Streptosporangium sp. NBC_01755: one gene and its partners. The protein of the gene in region 1 binds, or shares a complex with, the protein of each later gene. Links are inferred from orthologs where the notes say so. Each region holds a gene or a part of one and is shown in the gene's direction. Other genes may lie near its edges.

The links.
Region 2: OG884_RS29265 (region 1) and rny share a complex: the UniProt entries of both Bacillus subtilis proteins name them as parts of the possible RNA degradosome complex. The link is inferred for Streptosporangium sp. NBC_01755 from one-to-one orthologs.
Region 3: OG884_RS29265 (region 1) and OG884_RS26010 share a complex: the UniProt entries of both Bacillus subtilis proteins name them as parts of the possible RNA degradosome complex. The link is inferred for Streptosporangium sp. NBC_01755 from one-to-one orthologs.

What each region holds. Positions count from the first base shown.
Region 1 is NZ_CP109131.1:6,144,195-6,151,691, forward strand. Bases 2,758-5,512 are described here. They hold OG884_RS29265 (6-phosphofructokinase), read left to right. Parts: upstream 2,758-3,499; coding sequence 3,500-4,525; downstream 4,526-5,512. Other genes in these bases: OG884_RS29260 (lactonase family protein), read left to right, coding at 2,758-3,075; OG884_RS29270 (MHYT domain-containing protein), read right to left, coding at 4,680-5,512. In the rest of the region: OG884_RS29245 (P-loop NTPase fold protein), read right to left, coding at 1-194; OG884_RS29250 (alkaline phosphatase PhoX), read left to right, coding at 394-1,527; OG884_RS37680 (hypothetical protein), read right to left, coding at 1,450-1,722; more of OG884_RS29260, read left to right, coding at 2,128-2,757; more of OG884_RS29270, read right to left, coding at 5,513-5,537; MacS family sensor histidine kinase, read left to right, coding at 5,615-6,724; OG884_RS29280 (response regulator transcription factor), read left to right, coding at 6,826-7,455. UniProt on the Bacillus subtilis protein: Catalyzes the phosphorylation of D-fructose 6-phosphate to fructose 1,6-bisphosphate by ATP, the first committing step of glycolysis.
Region 2 is NZ_CP109131.1:5,525,530-5,533,190, forward strand. What follows is about bases 1,868-4,786. They hold rny (ribonuclease Y), read left to right. Parts: upstream 1,868-2,481; coding sequence 2,482-4,092; downstream 4,093-4,786. Other genes in these bases: recX (recombination regulator RecX), read left to right, coding at 1,868-2,197; OG884_RS26305 (S9 family peptidase), read right to left, coding at 4,181-4,786. Outside these bases: recombinase RecA, read left to right, coding at 232-1,362; more of recX, read left to right, coding at 1,382-1,867; more of OG884_RS26305, read right to left, coding at 4,787-6,058; OG884_RS26310 (amino acid ABC transporter permease), read right to left, coding at 6,311-7,279; OG884_RS26315 (amino acid ABC transporter permease), read right to left, coding at 7,276-7,661. UniProt on the Bacillus subtilis protein: Endoribonuclease that initiates mRNA decay. Initiates the decay of all SAM-dependent riboswitches, such as yitJ riboswitch. Involved in processing of the gapA operon mRNA, it cleaves between cggR and gapA.
Region 3 is NZ_CP109131.1:5,463,089-5,470,809, forward strand. What follows is about bases 2,801-5,779. They hold OG884_RS26010 (polyribonucleotide nucleotidyltransferase), read left to right. Parts: upstream 2,801-3,111; coding sequence 3,112-5,448; downstream 5,449-5,779. Other genes in these bases: OG884_RS26015 (M16 family metallopeptidase), read left to right, coding at 5,448-5,779. In the rest of the region: OG884_RS25990 (ABC transporter ATP-binding protein), read left to right, coding at 1-182; OG884_RS25995 (ABC transporter ATP-binding protein), read left to right, coding at 190-1,206; OG884_RS26000 (bifunctional riboflavin kinase/FAD synthetase), read left to right, coding at 1,239-2,192; rpsO (30S ribosomal protein S15), read left to right, coding at 2,524-2,793; more of OG884_RS26015, read left to right, coding at 5,780-6,761; dapB (4-hydroxy-tetrahydrodipicolinate reductase), read left to right, coding at 7,006-7,721. UniProt on the Bacillus subtilis protein: Involved in mRNA degradation. Catalyzes the phosphorolysis of single-stranded polyribonucleotides processively in the 3'- to 5'-direction. Necessary for competence development in Bacillus subtilis.

The sequences.
Region 1 (7,497 bases):
CGAGGCGGCGGCCCGGCCCGACCCCGGTCGTGCGGCGGATAGGGGTGCCGGACGGGGACCTGAAGCGGGCCGGAGGGCAGCGGCGGGGGCGCGGTCGCGGTCGCGGGGGAGTCAAGGAAGACGAGAGCTCGGCGGGTGCCCACCCGGGGCGCGGTCTCGAAGACTGGATTCGCGAACGCGAGTCCCTCGCTCAACGGTCCTCCTGATCCGACGGCGGTGAGGATTCCACTGTGAACGCGTCCGGTGGGACAGATGGCGATCTTGGTGATAGGCCGACCTGGTTTGACGGATGTTTGTTCTCGGATTTGCGCAATGTTTGCGTCCGTGGAGTCTCGGCGTTCATGTGAGCTTGATCGGCTTGCGGCATACCGTGAGGGACGAGGAGGAGGGGACATGCTTCGCCGTACGTTCGTACGCACCGGAGGTCTGGCCGCCGGCGCGGTTCTCGCGGGCTCGCTCTGGCAGGGGGCCGCCGGCGCCGTCACGTCGCGTTTCGCGGGCCCCTACGGACCGCTCGGCGAGCCCGACTCCAACGGGGTGGCGTTGCCCGAGGGGTTCACCAGCCGGATCGTCGCCCGCACCGGCCGCAGGGTCGGCGGGACGCTCTGGCACCCGGCACCGGACGGCGGCGCGTGCTTTCCCGACCGTGACGGCTGGATCTACGTGTCCAACTCGGAGATCCCGCTGCTCGGCGGGGCGTCGGCCATCAGGTTCGGGCCGCAGGGAGCCGTCGTCGGCGCCTACCGCATCCTGTCGGGCACCGACCTCAACTGCGCGGGTGGCCGCACCCCGTGGAACTCCTGGCTGTCGTGCGAGGAGATCTTCCGCGGCCGGGTCTTCGAGTGCGACCCCTACGGCGCGCGGGCCGCGATGCCGCGCCTTGCCATGGGCCGCTTCAAACACGAGGCCGCGGCCTGTGACCCGGATCGGCGGGTGGTCTACCTGACCGAGGACGAGCCCGACGGCTGCTTCTACCGGTTCCGGCCGACCTACTGGGGCGACCTGACGACAGGCACCCTGGAGGTGCTCTGCACCGAGTCCGGCTCGGGTGCGGTGACCTGGCGGCGGGTGCCCGACCCCGGCGCGCTGCTGAAGGCCACCCGGGAGCAGGTCGCCGGCGCCCGGCGCTTCTCGGGCGGGGAGGGCTGCCACTACGCGGACGGCGTGTGCTTCTTCACCACCAAGGGCGACAACCGGGTGTGGGCGTACGACACGGAGAACGAGCACCTGGGCGTCGTCTACGACACCGACGCCCCGTCGGCCGGTGTCGACAACATCACCGGCACCTCGTCCGGCGACCTCTACGTCGCCGAGGACGGCGGTGACATGGAGATCAACCTGATCACCCCCGGGCGGGTCGTCACCCCTGTCCTGCGGATCGCGGGCCACCCCAGGTCGGAGATCACCGGACCCGCCTTCTCACCGGGCGGCGACCGCCTCTACTTCTCCTCACAGCGCGGCGCCCGCGGCGATGCCGCCGGCACCGACGGCGTCACCTACGAGGTCACCGGCCCCTTCCGCCGCTGAGCGACGCGACCTGTTTGACCACCTCGGTCGACTCCTCGTGTAACTCGGCGAGTCGCCGGGGGAGTGGGCCGGCTCCGTGGCGGTCGACAGGTAGTCCGTGAGCAGGGACTTGAGCTCGGCGGTCAGTTCTGCCGCGCGTTCCGGGGGTCCCGCCGCGACCAGCGGGAGCACCGCCTTGATGACGGCCAGCATCATGGTGGCGATCAGCAGGCGCCGGTTCTCGTCGAGGTGGGGGGGCGCGTACGGCGAGGACCTCGGCGACGCGCCGGGAGAGGCCCCGGTGGAGCCGCTCGGCCCCCTCCGCCGGCCGGTCGCCGGTGGCGGAGCCGTGCAGCAGGGCCCAGTAGGCGGGGCGGGAGGCCTTGTAGGCCACGATCTCGTCCACCACCTGGTTGATCAGGTCGGCCGTGGGCATCCGGATGACGTCGCCGGTGAGCCTGGCCTCCCAGTGCGCGCTCCGCCCAGACTGAGTCAACGAAGTGGAGAGAGGTTTTTCGAGGCGGGCGGCTGTGAGATCACCGGTTAACTGCGCTAACTTCGCATTTTGCCTTGGAACGGACAATGAGCTGGGGCGGCGCGTGCCGCGCCCGTGGCGGGAGCATGATGGCTGAGGTCGCGTACATCGGTGGATACACCCCGGACACCGAAGGGTCCGGGCCGGGAATCACCCTGGTGGAGCTGGGGAGTCTCGCACGGCTCGGGGAGACGCCCGCCTCCGGGCCGTCGTTCCTCGCCGTCCACCCCGCCCTCCCGGTCCTGTACGCGGTGGGGGAGGCCGAGCGCGGCACGGTAGGCGTCTTCGCCCGCGCCGGCGACGGCACGCTGAGCCCGCTCGCGCAGCGGCCCAGCGAGGGATCGGCCCCCTGCCACCTGGCGGTGGATCCCACCGGTACGCGCCTGGCGGTGGCCAACTACGGCGACGGCACCCTCAGCGTGCACGGCATCGACGGATCCGGCCTGCTGACCGACGTGTGGATCTTCCCCTACCGTGCGGGGGCCCACGCCCACCAGGCGGTCTTCGGCCCCGACGGCGTGCTGTACGTGAGCGACCTGGGCGCCGACGAGGTCCGTCGCTACCTGGTCGGGGACGAGGTGGTCCCACACCCGGAGGGGCCGGTACGGCTCGCGCCCGGCATGGGCCCCCGGCACATGGCCAGGGCGGGCGGCCACTGGTACGTGGCGGGAGAGCTGGACGGCACCGTGCGCGCCTACGACGACGAATGGCGCGAGATCCAGGTCGCCCCGGCCGGCGGGGGCGGGGGGCGGAACCAGCCCTCACACCTGGAGGTCAGCGGCGGGCTCGTCTACGTCGCCAACCGAGGCCCCGACACGATCTCGGTCTTCGCCGGTCCCCAGCTGAAGCCGGTCGCGGAGGTCGCCTGCGGCGGCGTCTGGCCGAGGCACTTCGCCATCGCCGACGGCCGCATGTACGTGGCCAACCAGCACTCGGGCACCGTCGCCGTGCTCCCGCTGAAGGACGGCGTCCCGCGGCCCGCGGGGGAGGTCTTCGCCGTCGGTACCCCGTCCTGCGTGCTGCCTCTGCCCTGAGGCGTCCGCCGGTGCCCTGAGGCGTCCGCCGGTGCCCTGAGGCGTCCGCCGGTGCGCTGAGGTGCCCGCCGGTGCCCTGAGGTGCCCGCCGGAGGTGGGGCCGGCGCTTCCGGCTGGGTATGACTCATGAGATGCCGGACCGTGGTCTCCCCTCCGGGATCCCCGAGGCGCACCCGAGGTGCCCGCGACGTGCGCGACCCGCTCGGGTGCGGACCCCGGGCCAGGCTTCGGGCCCGGTGGGGGCGCTCACATGCCACCTCTCCGTTGATCGCGGGAAGCGGCATGTGAGGACTAATTCCATTTGGTCTAGACCACTGGGGCAACTGACGGCAGAATGCGTTCCATAGGTGGTGGAAATTCCGTCGCCGACCGACCGTGCCATTTAGTCTGATCATCTTGTCTCAGACTCAAATCGGAGGATGCCATGCGTATCGGAGTGCTCACCGGGGGCGGCGACTGCCCCGGCCTGAACGCCGTTATCCGCGCTGTCGTGCGTAAGGGAGTGGGCGTCCACGGGCATGAGTTCGTCGGGTTCCGCGACGGCTGGCGGGGTCCTCTTGAGGGCGACACCATGCCGTTGGACATCGAGGCCGTGCGCGGCATCCTGCCGCGCGGCGGGACGATCCTGGGCTCGTCGCGGACCAACCCGATCAAGATCGACGGTGGCGTTGAGAAGATCAAGGAGAACCTGGCGAAGGGCGGGATCGACGCGCTGATCGCGATCGGCGGCGAGGACACCCTCGGCGTGGCCAAGCAGCTCTTCGACAAGGGGGTGAAGGTCGTCGGCGTGCCCAAGACGATCGACAACGACCTCAACGCCACCGACTACACCTTCGGCTTCGACACGGCGGTCAACATCGCCGTCGAGGCGATCGACCGCCTGCACACCACCGCCGAGTCCCACCACCGCGCGCTGATCTGCGAGGTCATGGGCCGCCACGCGGGCTGGATCGCCCTGCACGCCGGCATGGCGGGCGGCGCCAACGTCATCCTCATCCCGGAGAAGCCCTTCGACATCGACCGGGTCTGCGCCTATGTCGAGTCCCGCTTCAAGACGAAGTACGCGCCGATAATCGTGGTCGCGGAGGGCGCGCACCCGATCGAGGGCCAGATGGCGCTGCAGGCGGGCGAACTCGACGCCTTCGGCCACGTGAGGCTCGGCGGCATCGGCGAGAACCTCGCCAGCGAGATCGAGAAGCGCACCGGCAAGGAGGCCCGCACCACGGTGCTCGGCCACATCCAGCGCGGCGGCACTCCCACGGCCTTCGACCGGGTGCTGGCCACCCGGTTCGGCCTGCAGGCCATCGACGCGGTGCAGGACGGCGACTTCGGCAAGATGGTCGCACTCCGGGGCACCGACATCGTGAGGGTGGGCCTTGACGAGGCCACCGAGGAGCTGAAGACCGTGCCGGCCGGCCGCTACGAGGAGGCCGAGGTCTTCTTCGGCTGAGATGTCCCCGCGGGCGCCTGCGGGGAGTCACCTTCTGCAAGCGTTCTGCAAGCGGCCGGCCCTAGCCTCCCGATCGGGCGGCCGGCCGCCCGCGATTCCCCTCCATGTACGGCCTGTGCCCTGAACGAGCGGCCCAGCGGGCGCAGGCCGTACATCATCGCTCGTGGGAGTCGAACAGGGACGGGCCCCTCGGCGCCGGACCGCTGGGCGGTGTGGGCGGCTCGTGGAGCCGGGCCTCGGTGCGGCGCTTCTCCAGCCTGGCCAGCATGGCGGCGTCGTTGTCCAGCTCCGGCTGCGACGGAGACAGGATGACGGTCAGCAGCAGGGTGAGGGTCAGCAGGCCCAGCACGGCCAGCGTGGGCAGCATGAAGTCGACGCCCCTGGCCCCTCCGAGCGGCGCCGGCGAGAGCCGAGGCCGTACCTCGAGCGCGAACATGCCGACGTAGTGCATGCCGCAGACCGCCAGGGCCATGATCATCGCGGCGCCGCCGGTGGCGAGCACGCCACTGACCCGCAGGCTGAACCAGAGCGCCACGATGGAGGCGGCGATGGCGATCAGGACCGAGAGCCCGACCAGCACCGGATCGTAGGAGAGGTGGGCCGGCATGTTCATCGCGAACATGCCGATGTAGTGCATGCCCGCCACGCCGAGACCGGTGAGCACGCCGCCGAACACGAGCGGCAGGAATCTTTCGCCCCGGTAGGAGACCAGGAGCAGTCCCGCGCCCACGACGACGACCGCCAGGATCGCCGAGCCGACCGTCAGCGGTACGTCATAGCGGATCTGGCCGCCGCCGATGGAGAAGCCCATCATGGCGACGAAGTGCATGACCCAGATGCCGGTGCCACCGATGGACAGTGCCCCGCCCGCCAGCCAGCGGGCCCGTGCCGCGCCCACCGTCGCCTGGGCTTTGGCGGTGAGCAGGAGACCGAGCATGCATCCGATGCTCGACATGACGTAGGCCAGCACGGGAGTGAGAAGGCCATAGGAAAAGTGATCTACGTGGGACATGTTCCCGTTTTTCGTTAGAGAGAAATCGGTGGATTATTGCAGATAGCCCCTCTCTTACCGGGCGGTAGGGTCGGCGCGTGACGGGAATCGAGGGTCCGTTCTGGCGGGCGGTCGCGGTGTTTCGCGTCGCATCCCTCGCGTACGCGGCGGTTCTGCTCATCCGTGCCGGGGGGTACGCCCACCCGGCGATCGGCTGGCTGGTGATCGGCGTCATGGCGCTGTGGACCGCGGGGACGATCTTCGCCTACTCCGTCGAGGAGCTCCGCGGCCGGCCGCTGCTCGCCGCCGACATGCTCGTGACCGTGGGCTGCCTGCTCGCCACCCCGGCGGTGCAGGGCGCCTACCAGGAGGGCAGCCTGCCGATCACCGGCACCTGGATGGGCGGCGCGGTGCTCGCCTGGGGCGTGTACGGCGGGCGGCGGCTGGGGGCCGTGGCCGCGCTGATCGTCTCGCTGGCCGACCTGCGGCTGCACGGTGTTCCCGGGGGCGACTTCGAGACGCTGCCGATCAACGGCACCGTCCTGCTCTTCCTCGCCGGGACCGTCGTCGGGCACGTGGCCCGGCTGGCCAGGAAGGCCGAGGAGCGCATGCAGCAGGCGATCGAGCTGGAGGCCGCCGGTCGGGAGCGAGAGCGGCTCGCCCGGGGAATCCACGACTCGGTGCTCCAGGTGCTCGCGCTGGTTCAGCGGCGCGGGCAGGAGATCGGCGGTGAGGCGGCCGAACTGGGCAGGCTCGCGGGCGAGCAGGAGGCCGCCCTGCGCGAGCTGGTCAGGATCTCACCCGAGGCACCCGCCGCCGGCGCCGCGGACCTGTGTGCCCTGCTGCACAGGTACGGCTCGGCCACGGTCACCGTCTCGGCCCCGGCGACCCCGCTGATCCTGCCCGCGGCCACCGCGGCGGAGATGGCCGCCGCGGTCGGGGCCGCCCTGGACAACGTCGCCCGCCACTGTGGGGCGCGGGCACCCGCGTGGGTTTTCGCCGAGAGCGACGACGGACTGATCACCGTGACCGTCAGGGACGAGGGGCCGGGTATGGCACCCGGACGCCTGGAGGAGGCCGCCGCCGCCGGGCGGCTCGGCGTCGCGCAGTCCATCCGGGGCCGTGTCGCGGAGCTTGGCGGCACGGTCACGGTGATCTCCCATCCCGGCCGGGGCACCGAGATCGAGATGTCGGTGCCGATCGGCTAGAGGGCGTTTCGCGGCCGCCGTGGTGGGCGGTGCGGGCCTACCGGCCCGGAGGTGGGCCTACCGGCCCGGAGGTGCGGGCCTAAGGTAGGCCAATGCGCGTGATGGTGGTGGACGACCACCCGATGTGGAGGGACGGGGTGGCCAGGGACCTGGCCGAGGCCGGATACGAGGTGGTGGCCGCGGTCGGGGAGGGGCGGCAGGCGGTCCGAGTGGCCGCGGCGGTCCGGCCCGAGCTGGTCGTGCTGGATCTGCAGCTGCCCGACCTGCCGGGGGTGGAGGTGGCCAGGAGGCTGGCCACCTCGGAGCCGCCGCCCAGGGTGCTGGTGCTGTCGGCCAGCGGTGAGCAGGAGGACGTGCTGGAGGCCATCAAGGCGGGAGCCTCCGGATATCTCCTGAAATCCGCGAGCAAAGAGGAGTTCCTCGACGCGGTCCGGCGCACCGCCGGGGGCGACGCGGTGTTCACCCCGGGGCTGGCCGGGCTCGTGCTGGGGGAGTATCGGAGGCTGGCGGCCCGGCCCGCGCCCGAGGCGACGCCCCGCCTGACCGAGCGGGAGACCGAGGTGCTCCGCCTGGTCGCCAAAGGGTTGTCCTACAAGCAGATCGCCGAGCGTCTCGTGCTCTCCCACCGGACCGTGCAGAACCACGTCCAGAACACGCTGAACAAGCTCCAGCTCCACAATCGGGTGGAACTGGTCCGCTACGTGATCGAGCAGGGCCTCGACGAGTCGTAGTCCCGACTAAAGTAGCAAGGTCGAGACGTTGTCTTTGTGCGA
Region 2 (7,661 bases), 620 kb from region 1 along the record:
TGGGGTGGCGCTCCTCGCGGCCACGGCCCCTTCATCTGTACCCGGCCACGCGGGAGAGTTCCGCGGCGGATCACGGTTCCTGGAACGCGTGGCGCCAACAGGCCACGATCGAACAGTCGTTCGGCTATATTGAACGGGCCGTCACTCCTGGCGTGCCCTCCCGAAATTGTCGGCGGCACCCCGTAGCTTTCTGGCAACCGATCCAACCCGCGACCCTCCAGGGGGGCTCCCATGGCAGCTAACGACCGCGAGAAGGCGCTCGAGACCGCGCTCGCTCAGATCGAGCGGCAGTTCGGCAAGGGCTCCATCATGCGCCTGGGCGACGAGACCCGGGCGCCCATCGAGGTGATCCCCACCGGCTCCATCGCGCTCGACGTGGCCCTCGGCATCGGGGGCTTCCCGCGTGGCCGCATCGTCGAGGTCTACGGTCCCGAGTCCTCGGGCAAGACCACGGTCGCCCTGCACGCGGTGGCCAACGCCCAGCGCGGTGGCGGCATCGCCGCGTTCATCGACGCCGAGCACGCGCTCGACCCGGAGTACGCCCAGAAGCTGGGCGTCGACACCGACGCGCTGCTCGTCTCCCAGCCCGACACCGGCGAGCAGGCGCTGGAGATCGCCGACATGCTGATCCGGTCCGGCGCCGTCGACCTGCTGGTCATCGACTCGGTCGCGGCCCTGGTGCCCAAGGCCGAGATCGAGGGTGAGATGGGCGACAGCCACGTCGGCCTCCAGGCACGCCTGATGTCCCAGGCGCTGCGCAAGGTCGCGGGCGCGCTCAACAACACCGGCACCACCGCGATCTTCATCAACCAGCTCCGTGAGAAGATCGGCGTCATGTTCGGCTCGCCCGAGACCACGACCGGTGGAAAGGCGCTGAAGTTCTACGCCTCGGTGCGTCTCGACATCCGCCGCATCGAGACGCTGAAGGACGGCACCGAGGCGGTCGGCAACCGCACCCGGGTGAAGGTCGTCAAGAACAAGATGGCCCCGCCCTTCCGGGTGGCCGACTTCGACATCCTCTACGGCGTCGGCATCTCCCGCGAGGGCGGCCTGATCGACATGGGCGTGGAGCACGGCTTCGTCCGCAAGTCCGGAGCCTGGTACACCTACGAGGGGGACCAACTCGGCCAGGGCAAGGAGAACGCGCGAAACTTCCTCAAGAACCACCCGGACATGGCGAACGAGATCGAGAAGAAGATCAAGGAGAAGCTCGGCGTCGGCCCGCGCGTCGACAGCCCGGCCACTCCGCCGCCCGCCGCTCCTGCGACCGCGGCGTCCGGCCGTGCTTCCGGCTCGGCTCCGGCAGCCGCCGCGTCCGGTCGCGGTTCCAAGGCGGCCACCCCCAAGCCGGGTGACGCCTGATTCGGGCTGACCGCTGATGATGGGAGCCGATCTCGGTCCGGCGGGCGAACTCGGGCCGAGAGACTGGGGCGCCTGGCCCGACGAGCCTCGGACCGACTCGCCGGGCAGGAGTGGGCGCGGGCGAGGTGATGGTGCCCCCGCTCCCGAGGGGGGACTTCAGGGGGAGGGCGCAGGCTCCGTCGGTGGCGAGCCGCGAAGCCGGAAGGGACGTGGCTCCCGGCGTGGTGAGCGGCGGTCCGGGGGTGATTCCCCGGGTGCCTTTCCTGAGGGCCTCCTTCCTGACGGACCGGCCGAGGGCTCTCCCGCGAGCCGGGGAGCCGGGGCCGATCCGCAGGCGGTGGCGCGGGCGATCTGCCTGCGGTTGTTGACGATGGCACCGCGCACCCGAGCCCAGCTCGCGGAGGCGCTGCGCAAGCGTGAGGTGCCCCAGGAGGCGGCGGACGCCGTGCTGGAGCGCTTCTCCGAGGTCGGGCTCATCGACGATGAGGCGTTCGCCGCGGCATGGGTGAGCTCCCGCCATGCCGGGCGGGGGCTTGCCAGAAAGGCCCTTGCCTCCGAGCTCCGGCACCGGGGGGTGGATGAGGAGACCGTGAAGGACGCGGTGGAGCAGCTCGACCCCGAGCAGGAGGCGGAGACCGCCCGTCGCCTTGTGCGGCGCAAGCTCTCCTCGACTCGCGGCCTGGACCCTGCGGTCAGGACTCGTAGGCTGGCCGGCCTGCTCGCCCGGAAGGGGTACGGTCCTGGCCTGGCGTTTCGCGTGATCCGCGAAGTGCTGGAGGATGATGAGGTAGAAACAACGTCATTCCTGGAAGATTCGGGTTATCCCCTCGACTAGTTCAAGTGGTCTGACACTAGGTCTTTGCTTGCTCGTTACCTCTCTGACGCTTAATCTCAACGGCAGTGAGGAGTTACTCCGCGCAGTGCGGATTGTCATAGCGGTGTAGTACGGACAAGCAGGCTTGGCGGATTAGGGCGGGACAACGGGCCGGCGGGAAAAGCCGGTAAGTGATCCCTCTGGGTTCACTTCTGTCCCGACAGCGCCGTCTCTTGAGCTTTCCGTGCCGTGCGTGTGACCCCTCGTGTGCCTGATATTTGCGACGCGAGGAAGGTGGGGCGCGCATGGATCCGGTCGTGGTCGTCATGTTGGCAGTGGCGGTTGTGGCTCTCGCCTTGATGACAGCCGTGCTGGTCGTGTTGCTGCGTCGCATCGGGGGAGCCGGGCCGAAGGGCCTCACCCCGGAGCAGGAGGCCGAGGTTTCGGCTCAGCTGGAGGAGGCCAGGCGTGAGGCCGCCGGTATCCGGGCGAAGGCCCAGGACGACGCCGGAGAGCTTCTGCGCAAATCGGAGGCGGCGGTCGAGGCGGCGACCGAGATGCGCAAGGAGGCCGAGGCCGAGGGCAAGGTGCTGAAATACGAGCTCAAGGAGCTCCGGGCAGACCTCGAACGCAGGGAGAACCGGCTGGCCGAGCGGGAGCAGCGCCTCGACGATGAGGCCAGGCGCCAGGCCGACCGGGCACGCAAGCTCGCCGAGACGGAGACCGAGCTGGCCGACCGACGCGAGGATCTCGAACGGGTGGCCGAGGAGCGCAAGGCCATCCTGGAACGGGTGTCCGGGCTCACCGGCGACCAGGCCAGAACCGAGCTGGTCCGGGAGATCGAGAACCAGGCCAAGCGCGAGGCCGCGCTGATCGTCAGGGAGATCGAGGGCGAGGCCCGCAAGGAGGGCGAGAAGCGCGCCACCAAGATCGTCACATTGGCGGTTCAGCGGGTGGCCACCGAGCAGACCGCCGAGTCCGTCGTGAGCGTCCTGCACCTGCCGGGTGACGAGATGAAGGGGCGCATCATCGGCCGCGAAGGTCGTAACATTCGTGCCTTCGAGTCGACCACCGGAGTCAACCTGATCATCGACGACACGCCGGAAGCCGTGTTGCTGTCGTGCTTCGACCCGGTCCGCCGCGAGACCGCGCGGCTGACTCTGGAGAAACTCGTCCTCGACGGCCGCATCCATCCGCAGCGCATCGAGGAGGCCCACGAGCGCAGCAAGGCCGAGGTCCAGGAGCTGTGCGTGCGGGCGGGTGAGGACGCCCTGGTGGAGCTCGCCATCACCGACATGCACCCTGAGCTGGTCACCCTCCTCGGCCAGCTCCGCTACCGCACCTCCTACGGCCAGAACGTGCTCGGGCACCTCATCGAGTCCGCCCACATCGCCGGCATCATGGCGGCCGAGCTGCGGCTCGACACGACGTTGCTCAAGCGCTGCACGCTCCTGCACGACATCGGCAAGGCCCTCACCCACGAGGTCGAGGGAAGCCACGCGCTCATCGGCGCCGAGATCGCCAGACGGTACGGCGAGCACGAGGACGTCGTCCACGCCATCGAGGCCCACCACAACGAGGTCGAGGTCAAGACCGTCGAAGCCGTCCTCACCCAGGCCGCCGACGCGATCAGCGGCGGACGCCCGGGCGCCCGCCGAGAGTCACTGGAGGCCTACGTCAAGCGCCTGGAGCGCCTGGAGGAGATCGCCACCTCCTACGAGGGGGTCGAGAAGGTCTTCGCCATGCAGGCGGGCCGTGAGATCAGGGTCATGGTCAAGCCGGGAGCGGTCGACGACATCCAGGCTCAGGTGATCGCCCGCGATGTCGCCAAGCAGGTCGAGGAGGAGCTCACCTACCCCGGTCAGATCCGCATCACGGTCGTCCGTGAGTCCCGGGCCACCGAGTTCGCCCGCTGACCGGCCCGACACCTGAAAGTCGCCCGCCGGACGGACAGGTGCGCGGGTGGGGAGCGGGGAGCCGTGAGGCGAGCTTTCGGGTGAGCGCTCAGACGTGGAAGATCTGCTGGTAGAAGGCGAGCTCGGTGGCCAGTGCCGCGCTGCGGGTCTCGGCGCGGCGGAAGCCGTGGGCCTCGCCCTCGAACGTGAGGTAGGTGCAGGGAACGCCACGTTCGGCGAGGGCGTCGACGAAGACCTGCGACTGCTCGGGGGGGACCACGGGGTCGGACAGGCCCTGCAGGAGCAGCATCGGGCAGCTCACCCCCGCCACCTGGCCGATGGGCTCACGCGAAGCGTACAGAACAGGGTCTTCCGGGCCGATCAGCCACTCGATGTAGCGTGACTCGAAGTCGTGGGTGGTCGCACTGAACGTGGCGAGCGAGCTTATGCCGTAGTAGGAGACGCCCCCGGCGAACGCGTCGGACGTGCAGCAGGCCGCCATGACCGTCCAGCCGCCCGCGCTGCCGCCCCGGATCGCGATCCGCGCAGGGTCGGCCAGCCCTTCCGCGGCCAGCCATTCGGCCGCGGCGATCGAGTCCTCGACGTCGACCACGCCCCACTGGCCGCGCAGCCGCTCGCGGTAGGCGCGGCCGTAGCCGGTGGAACCGCCGTAGTTGACGTCGATCACTCCGATGCCCCTGCTGGTGAAGAACGCCTTCTCCAGGTCGAGCGCTCCGGCGCTGTGTCCCGTCGGCCCGCCGTGCACGAACACGACGTACGGCGGGGGGCCCTCGCCACGTGCCGAGGGGTTGGACGGCGGGTAGAGGAACGCGTGCACCTCGCGCCCGAATCGGCTCTCGAACCTCACGGTTCTGGGGAGCGGCAGGTAGGCGGTGTCGGGCAGCCCGTTGACGTCCCCGCGCAACTCCTGCGCCCTGCCGGTCACGGTGTCGACCCGGACGATCGAGCGGGGCAGCACCGGGCCGTACCCGATACCGACCAGGGCGTGCCCGTCGGTGGCCAGCACCGGATCCCAGCCGTCGTAGGGCACGTCCAGGTCGCTCAGCACACCGCTGTCGGGGTCGAAGACGCCCAGCCTCAGGTCGCCCAGCCCGTGCAGGACCGCGAGGCTGCCGTCGGCCATCGGCGCGTACGGTATCGCGCCGAGCTGCCACAGCGGGCCCGCGAACTCCTCCTCCATCGGGTAGAGCGCCCTGGTTGAGGTGCCGTACATCCCGACCAGGTAGAGGTTCCACCAGCCCGACCAGTCGGAGATCACGTAGAGGTGCCGCTCGTCACGCCACTGTGGGGCGAGCACCGACTCGGAGATGCCGCCCTTGACCTTCCAGGAGGTGCCGTCGGCCAGCCGGCAGACCCGCAGTTCGGTGCCGTTCCACGGCATCTGCGGATGGTTCCAGCAGATGAAGGCCAGGTGCTCGCCGTCGGGGGAGATGGCGGGGGAGGCGTAGAAGTCGTGCCCGCCGATCCGCTCGCGGGGCGCGTCCTCGCCGGAGAGGGGGATGGACACGATCGACCGGCTCACCTCGCCGTCGTCGTGGCGTTCCCTGACGCACCAGACCTGGCCGTCGTGGACGAGAAGGTCCGCGTAGCGCAGGTCCGTGGGCTGCTCGGGCTCAGGTGTGAGCGGCCGTGGCTCGCCGCCGGTGGGCAGCAGGTAGAGCCGCTGGTCTGCGAAGTTCGTGAACACCACGCCCTCGCCGGGCACCACCGCGTACGACCGGCCGCCGTACTCGTGAACCCTGGTTCTGGCGCTCCACGGCGCGCTCAGCAACTCGCGCTGCGCACCGTCTGGAGTTCTGTGCACGATGGTGGTCCGCCCGCCCTCGGCGGGACGGTCCTCGGTCCACCAGACCTCTTCGCCGAGCACCGTCGGGAACCCGAGGCGCAGCCCGGAACGGGCGACGTCGGACGTGGAGATCGGCGAGGGCCAGGTGGCGTACGGCAGGACGGCCTGCTCGGGGGACATGGCGCAATCCTGCCCGATAACCCGCTCCGTGTCGCCGGTATCACGCTCGCGTCACCAGAGATATGCCATCGCCAGTCGGCGCGGGCCGCAGGATCGGGAGGAATGAGCGGGAGAGAGGTAGTTGATCTGACCTTTTCCATAAGTCGGCCTTCGGGTGTTTTCACCGTTGGTGGGACCGTCACCTGCCTCGAGGCCCGGCATGAAAGAGGGCGGCCACCGGACCCCGGTGACCGCCCCCGATCGCTGTGGTGTCTACGGTTTCGGGTTCCCCTGGCCGACCTCGACCTCGACCTCGACCTCGACCTCGACCGCGGTCGGCGAGCCGGGCCGGGCGATCGGCTGGGCCGCCGTCTTCCTGCTGCGACGGCTCCGCCTCTCCAGCCAGGTGGCGACGGTGCCCACCATCACGTTGATGATGATGTAGATGATCGCGATGACGATCACGGCGGGAATGATGTTGTTGAAGTTGGAGGGCAGCACGCGCGCCCCCGCGTTCAGCAGGTCCTCGAACGACACGATGAAGCCCAGGGCGGTGTCCTTCAGCAACACCACCAGCTGCGCGACGATCGCCGGCATCATGACGGTGACCGCCTGCGGGAGCATGATCATCCGCATCACCTGACCAGGACGCAGGCCGACCGCCAGCGCGGCCTCCCGCTGTCCCCGGGGGATGGACAGGATGCCCGCCCGTACGATCTCCGCCAGCACCGAGCCGTTGTACAGGACCAGGCCGACGACCACCGCGGCGAACGGCGTCACGGTGAGCCCGAAGACCGCGCTCCCGCCGAACATCACCGCGAAGATCATGATCAGTAGCGGGATCGCCCTGAAGAACTCGACGACCGCACCCGCTGCCAGGCGGATCCAGGTCCGTTCCGAGAGCCGGCCGATGCCGAAGACGAATCCGAACGGCACCGCGATCACGGCGGCGACCGCGGCCGCGCTGAGCGTGTTCAGCAGGCCGGGCAGGATCAGGTTGAGCCACACGTCGCCGCGGAGGAACGGCGTCCACATCTCGGCGCTGAGCTGGTTCTTCTCGTCGAGCTTGGTCACCAACACGTACACCGCGAACAGCGTGACACCGATGACCAGCACGGTGAGCACGTTGTTGCGGATCCGGGCCTTGGGGCCGGGAATGTCGTACAGGACGCTGACGCGCTCGGAGCTCTCGGCACGCCCGCGCGCCGGGCGCCGCTCGCGTTCGGTGGTCACCGCGGTCATCGGACCACCGCCAGGCGCTTGGCGAGCCAGCCGAACAGCAGCCCGGTCGGCAGGGTCAGGATCAGGAAGCCCAGAGCGAACCCGGCGAAGATCTGCACGACCGCGTCGCCGTGCGCCTCGAAGAGCGTCTTCATCGTCAGGGACGCCTCACCGACCCCGATGGCGGCGGCGATCGTGGTGTTCTTGGTCAGCGCGATCAGGATGCTGCCCAGCGGGGCGATCACCGCGCGGAACGCCTGGGGCAGCACGATCAGCCTCAGATTCTGGCCGAACGTGAGCCCGATGGCGCGGGCCGCCTCGGCCTGGCCGACCGGCACCGTGTTGATCCCGGCCCGGATCGCCTCGCAGACGAACGCCGCCGTGTAGGCCGACAGGCCGATGA
Region 3 (7,721 bases), 680 kb from region 1 along the record:
ACCGCTGCGTCCACCGCCACCACGCCTGCGACGAGGTCCCCCCGCTCGTCGGCGTGGCCGGCCACCTCGACGCCTGCCTGCTGCCCCGGGAGGGCAGGGAGCGGATCCGTCGCGGCGACCGCGACGGCCTGGTGGCGTCCCCGGCACGACAGACCGCCCTCGCGGCGGATGAGGAGCGTTGAGCGACCCGTGAACACAACGGACACGACGATGAACGCCCTGCTCAGGGCCACCAACGTGGTCAAGCACTTCAGGGCGCGTGGAGGCCGGGGCGTACAGGCCGTCAACGGGGTCTCGCTGGAGGTCCGCGCCGGGGAGACCCTCGGCGTGGTCGGTGAGTCCGGGTGTGGCAAGTCCACGCTCGGCCGCTGCCTGGTCCGGCTGACCGATGTCACCGCGGGCCGGGTGGAGTTCGACGGGCAGGACATCACCGGCCTGTCCCGGCGCGGCCTCCGCCCGGTCCGCAAGGATTTGCAGCTCGTCTTCCAGGACCCCTACGCCTCGCTCAACCCGCGCCGCACGGCCGGTGACGCCGTCGCGGAGCCGCTCAGGATCCACGGGTACGGCGACGCCGGCGCGATCAGGAACCGGGTCGGTGAGCTGTTCGACCTGGTCGGCCTGGCCAAGAGCCACCTGGACCGCTACCCGCACGAGTTCTCCGGTGGCCAGCGCCAGCGGATCGGCATCGCCAGGGCCATCGCCCTGTCGCCCAAGCTCGTGGTGGCCGACGAGCCGGTCTCCGCGCTCGACGTGTCGGTGCAGGCGCAGGTGCTCAACCTCTTCGCCGATCTCCAGGAGGAGCTCGGGCTCACCTACGTCTTCATCGCGCACGACCTCGGCGTGGTGCGGCACGTGTCGGACCGGATCGCGGTGATGTACCTCGGGGAGATCGTCGAGGTGGCCGAGGCCGAGGCGCTGTACGCCGCCCCCGCCCACCCCTACACCCACGCGCTGCTCTCGGCGGTTCCGGAGATCGACGACGGGTCGGGAGCGCCACGCCGCGAGCGTGTCGTGCTGACCGGCGACGTGCCCAGCCCGATCGACCGGCCCACCGGCTGTTCCTTCCACCCCCGCTGCCCGATCGCCCAGGAGCGGTGCCGTACCGAACGTCCCGCGCCGAGCCTCGTCGGCGGACGTCAGGTGGCCTGTCACTTTCCGATACGCTCCCCGGTTGGAGAGATGACCGGGGAGCATGGCAGGCTTTAGGGGTCGATCCGCTACAAGGGGAAGAGGCTGCGGTGCGAGGTTGGCACGGATTGGACGACGTGCCCGAGAACTGGGGCAGGTCCGTCGTCACGATCGGCGTCTTCGACGGCGTTCACCGCGGGCATCAGCAGATGGTGGCCAGAGCCGTCGCGATGGCCGCGGATCTTGCGGTGCCCTCGGTGGTGGTGACCTTCGACCCGCATCCGGAGGAGGTGGTGCGGCCCGGCACGCATCCTCCGAGGCTGACGACGGCCAGGCACCGCACCGAGCTTCTCGCCGGGCTGGGCGTCGACGCGGTGTGCGTCCTGCCGTTCACGCTGGAGTTCTCCCGGATGAGCCCCGACGAGTTCGTGCAGACCGTGCTCGTCGACCGGTTGCACGCCGCCGGGGTCGTGGTGGGGGAGAACTTCCGCTTCGGCCACAAGGCCTCCGGTGACGTGGAGACACTGCGCACCCTCGGCGAGAAGTACGACTTCGTGGCCGAGGCGGTCCCGCTGGTCAGCGATGGTGAGACGATCTCCTCCACGCTGATCCGCGAGCAGATCACCTCCGGTGACATGGAGGCGGTCAGGCTGACGCTCGGCCGCCCGCACCGGGTCGAGGGCGTGGTGGTCCGCGGCTACCAGCGCGGCCGGCAGCTCGGTTTCCCGACGGCCAACCTGGAGTCGCCGGAGTTCACCGCGATCCCCGCCGACGGCGTCTACGCCGGTTGGCTGCAGGGCGTCGAGACCGGCAACCTGCCCGCCGTGTACGGCGGCGAGCGCTGGCCCGCGGCGATCTCCGTGGGTACCAACCCGACCTTCGAGGGCGTGCCCCGCACCGTCGAGGCGTACGCGCTCGACCGTGACGATCTCGACCTCTACGGTGCGCATGTGGCCGTCGACTTCGGGCCGAGGCTTCGCGGCAACACCAGGTTCGACTCGATCGCGGCGCTCGTCGAGCAGATCCGGGCGGACGTGGACGAGGTACGGCGCCTGACGGGCTGATCTCTCCCGCGCGCTCCTCGCCACAGGGGCCGTATGGCCCGTTCGAGCGCCCGCCGAACCCGCCGTCCCGCTGAACTCGCCGAACCCGTCGTCCCGCCGAGCCACGCGTGGCTCTCGTGAGCCGACACGCCGTCCAGGCGGTCCACGGGGGCCGGATTCATGGGGCTGCCGCATGATGTGCGGGGGCGACGAGGCCGGTGGTAGCCTGGCATGTCAGCTCTGTAACCGTGTTCTCACGATCCCGGCGCTGATCTCGCCACGGCGACTGTAGGCACGCACGGTCGTTCGGGGAGTCGGAACTGCGCGTGCCCGTAGAGGTTCAAGGAGAGAAGTGTCGCTCGACACCGCCGCAAAGAAGCAGATCATCGGTGACTACGCCAAGGGTGAGACCGACACCGGTTCCCCCGAGGTGCAGATCGCGTTGCTGAGCAAGCGCATCAGCGAGCTCACCGAGCACCTGAAGATGCACAAGCACGACCACCACAGCCGTCGCGGTCTGCTGCTGCTCGTCGGCCGCCGCCGCCGGCTGCTGAAGTACCTGCAGAGCAAGGACATCGCGCGCTACCGTTCGCTCATCGAGCGGCTCGGCCTGCGCCGATAGAGTCATGAGGGAGCGGCCTCGCGCCGCTCCCTCATCTCATATGGCTCGGTGTCGGCGCGTCGCGCCATGAAGACGCCGTCCCAGTGAGCAAACTGAATAGCCGAGACAGTGCCCCGCGTCCGCAAGCAAGCGCGCCCCACGGCGTCGGAGGGCCGGTCCTCGGTAGTGGCCCCCGGTCATCTTGGCACAAGCCATACGGAACCGGGCGCTTCGATCGAAGACCGGCGCTGCACCTACGGGGAGCCGGCAAACACGACGAACCAGGCGCGACACGTGCGTCTGGCCGGACGCGGGCGACCGACCCACAAGGAGGTCCCCGTGGAGGGTGTCCACAGCAGCGAAGCCGTTATCGACAACGGCTCATTCGGCACGCGTACCATCCGGTTCGAGACCGGGCGGCTCGCGCGCCAGGCGGCGGGTTCCGCCGTCGTCTACCTCGATGACGACACGATGGTCCTCTCCGCGACCACCGCGTCCAAGAATCCCAAGGAGAACCTCGACTTCTTCCCCCTCACGGTGGACGTCGAGGAGCGAATGTACGCCGCGGGCCGCATTCCCGGCTCGTTCTTCCGGCGTGAGGGCCGTCCCTCCGAGGACGCCATCCTCACCTGCCGCCTGATCGACCGGCCGCTGCGCCCCTCGTTCGTCAAGGGCCTGCGCAACGAGATCCAGGTGGTCGCCACCATCATGGCGCTCCACCCCGAGCACCTGTACGACGTCGTCGCGATCAACGCCGCGTCCCTCTCCACCCAGCTGGCGGGGCTGCCGTTCTCCGGCCCGATCGGCGGCGTCCGCGTCGCGCTGATCGAGGGCCAGTGGGTCGCCTTCCCGACCAACTCCGAGCTGGCGAACGCCACCTTCGACATGGTGGTCGCGGGCCGCGTGCTCGACGACGGCGACGTCGCGATCATGATGGTCGAGGCCGAGTCCACCCGTGACACGCTCAGGCTCGTCGGCGAGGGAGCCGTGGCGCCGACCGAGGAGACCGTGGCGCAGGGCCTGGAGGCTTCCAAGCCGTTCATCAAGGTGCTCTGCGAGGCACAGGCCAAGATCGCGAAGGTCGCCGCCAAGGAGACCGCCGAGTACCCGCTCTTCCTCGACTACCAGGACGACGTCCTGGAGGCCGTGACCGGCGCGGTCAAGAGCGAGCTCGCCGCCGCGCTGACCATCGCGGGCAAGCAGGAGCGCGAGGCCGAGCTCGACCGGGTCAAGGCCCTGGCGCTGGAGAAGGTCGGACCCGACTTCGAGGGCCGCGAGAAGGAGATCGGCGCCGCGTTCCGGTCGCTGACCAAGAAGCTCATGCGTGAGCGCGTCATCGCCGAGGGCGTCCGTATCGACGGCCGCGGCGTCAAGGACATCAGGCAGCTCAGTGCCGAGGTCCACGTCGTGCCCCGGGTGCACGGCTCGGCCCTGTTCGAGCGTGGCGAGACCCAGATCCTGGGCATCACCACCCTCAACATGCTCCGCATGGAGCAGATGATCGACACGCTCAACCCCGAGCGCACCAAGCGCTACATGCACAACTACAACTTCCCGCCCTACTCCACCGGCGAGACCGGCCGGGTGGGCTCTCCCAAGCGGCGCGAGATCGGCCACGGCGCGCTCGCCGAGCGGGCGCTGCTGCCCGTCCTGCCGCTGCGCGAGGAGTTCCCGTACGCGATCCGCCAGGTCTCCGAGGCGCTGGGTTCCAACGGCTCGACCTCCATGGGGTCGGTGTGCGCCTCGACGATGGCGCTGCTCGACGCGGGTGTCCCGCTCAAGGGCATCGTCGCGGGCATCGCGATGGGCCTCATCAACGAGGGCGACCAGTACGTCACGCTGACCGACATCCTCGGGGCCGAGGACGCCATGGGCGACATGGACTTCAAGGTCGCCGGCACCAAGGACGTCATCACCGCGCTCCAGCTCGACACCAAGCTGGACGGCATTCCGGCCTCCGTGCTGGCGGCCGCGCTGAAGCAGGCCAAGGGCGCTCGTCTGGCCATCATCGACGTGATGCAGGAGGCCATCGACTCCCCGGCGGAGATGAACGTCACGGCCCCGCGCATCATCACGATCAAGATCCCGGTGGACAAGATCGGAGAGGTCATCGGCCCGAAGGGCAAGATGATCAACCAGATCCAGGACGACACCGGCGCCGAGATCACCCTCGAGGACGACGGAACCATCTACATCGGCGCCACCGACGGCCCGTCCGCCGAGGCGGCCAGGTCGGCGATCAACGCCATCGCGAACCCGCACATGCCGGAGGTCGGCGAGCGCTACCTGGGCACGGTCGTCAAGATCGCCGCCTTCGGCGCCTTCGTCTCCCTCATGCCGGGCAAGGACGGCCTCCTGCACGTCTCCCAGATCCGCAAGCTGCACGGCGGCAAGCGCATCGAGAACGTCGAGGACGTCATGAACGTCGGCGAGAAGGTCCAGGTGGAGATCGCCGAGATCGACTCGCGCGGCAAGCTCTCCCTGGTGCCCGTCGAGGTCATCGAGAAGGAGGCCGCGGCCAAGGCGGAGGCCGGCGACTCCGACACCTCGGCGGCCCCGCCCGCTGAGGCACCCGCCGACGACCGGCCGCGCGAGGAGCGGCCCCGCCGCACCCGCACCCGCAGCAGCAGTGGTGGTGGCGGCAACCGCGGTGGAGGGGAAGACCGCAACTCGTGATCACCACCACTCTGCACCCCGGCAAGGACGGCGCCGGGGTCGTGAAGCGCACCGTCCTCCCCGGTGGGCTCCGGGTGGTGACCGAGTCCATGCCGACCGTGCGTTCCGTCGCGGTCGGCATGTGGGTCGGCATCGGATCGAGAGACGAGTCCCCCCAGCACATGGGCTCCTCCCACTTCCTTGAGCACCTGCTGTTCAAGGGGACCCCCACACGGGACGCGCTGGAGATCTCCGCGGCCATCGAGGGCATCGGCGGCGAGATCAACGCCTTCACCGCCAAGGAGTACACCTGCTACTACGCGCGGGTCCTCGACGAGGACCTGCGGGTGGCGATCGACGTGCTCGCCGACGTGGTGACCTCCTCGCTCATCACCGACGAGGACGTCGAGGCCGAGCGTGGCGTGATCCTGGAGGAGATCGCCATGCACGACGACGACCCCTCCGACGTGGTGCACGAGCAGTTCTCCACCGAGCTGTACGGCGACACGCCCGTCGGCAGGCCGATCCTCGGCACCGTCGACTCGATCACCGCGGTCACCCGCGACCGGATCGCCGAGTACTACCGGCGCTACTACCTGCCCACCCACACGGTGGTGTCGGTGGCGGGCAACGTCGACCACGAGCAGGTCGTGGCCCTGGTCGCCGCGGCCTACGAGCGGGCGGGGGCACTGGGCGGGGACGCCTCGCCGGTGCCTCCGCGCGTGTCGGGGCCCGGTGTCGAGACCCGCTCGGGTACGCGGGTGGTGCACCGGCCGACCGAGCAGGCCAACCTGGTCCTGGGTACGACCGCGCTGACCCGCACCGACGAGCGCCGCTTCGCGCTCGGCGTGCTCAACGCGGCGCTCGGCGGTGGCATGTCGTCGCGGCTGTTCCAGGAGATCAGGGAGAAGAGGGGCCTCGCCTACTCGGCCTACTCCTACACCTCCGCCCTCGCGGACACCGGCCAGTTCGGCATCTACGTCGGCTGCCTGCCGTCGAAGATCGACGACGTGCTGAAGATCTGCCGCGAGGAGGTGCTCCGCGTGATCGCCGACGGCATCACCGAGGAGGAGATCGTCCGGGGCAAGGGGCAGATGCGCGGCGGTCTCGTGCTCGGCCTGGAGGACACCGGCTCCCGGATGTCCAGGATCGGCAAGGGCGAACTGGTCTTCGACGAGCTGCTCTCGGTCGACGACCTGCTCGGCAGGATCGACGCGGTGACCTCGGAGGAGATCAGCGAGGTCGCGGCGGACGTCCTCAACCGCCCGATGTCCCTCGCGGTCATCGGCCCCTACGACGATGACAAGGACTTCAGCGCGGCCCTGGTCAGCTGACGATCCCGAATGCGAGCGGCCCCGGCGTTCCCCGCCGGGGCCGTCCGCGTCTCCAGGCCCTCTGTCCGGCTCTCCTGTGACCCGGGGGGCCGTGTCCTCCAGGCCCTCTGTCCGGGCCCTTCCCGTGACCTGGGGCACCCGGGGTGGCCCGCGTCTCCAGGCCCTCTGTCCGGCCTTCCCGGGACCCGGGGCCCGGGGTGGTCCGTGACATCCAGGCGGGCTCGTACGGTATAGCCTTGGGGCTGTGATCAGGGTTGGAGTTCTCGGCGCCCGAGGGCGCGTCGGTGTCGAAGTGTGCAAGGCCGTCGAGGCGGCGGACGATCTGGAACTGGTCGCGGCGGTCGACCAGGGCGACCCGATCGAGGAGCTGGAGCGTGCCGAGGTGGTGGTCGACTTCACCCACCCCGACGTCGTCATGGGCAACCTCGAGTGGTGCATCTCCCACGGGGTCCACCCGGTGGTCGGCACCACGGGCTTCGACGCCGGGCGGCTCGCGACGGTCAGGGGCTGGCTGGAGGCCAACCCCGGCGTCAACGCGCTGATCGCCCCCAACTTCGGCATCGCGGCGGTGCTCATGATGCACTTCGCCCAGCAGGCCGCCCGCTACTTCGAGTCCGCCGAGATCGTCGAGCTGCACCACCCCAACAAGGCGGACGCGCCCTCGGGCACCGCCCGCCGCACCGCCGAGCTGATCGCCGAGGCCCGGCGCAAGGCGGGCTCCGCGCCGATGCCCGACGCCACCAGCACGGAGCTGGACGGGGCCCGCGGCGCCGACGTCGACGGGGTCCGGGTGCACGCGGTGCGGCTGGCCGGGCTCATCGCCCACCAGGAGGTCATCCTGGGCGGCGACGGCGAGATCCTGACCATCCGGCACGACACGATGAACCGCTCGTCGTTCACCCCTGGCGTGCTCCTGGGCGTGCGCCGGGTCCGCGAGCTCCCCGGCCTGACCATCGGCCT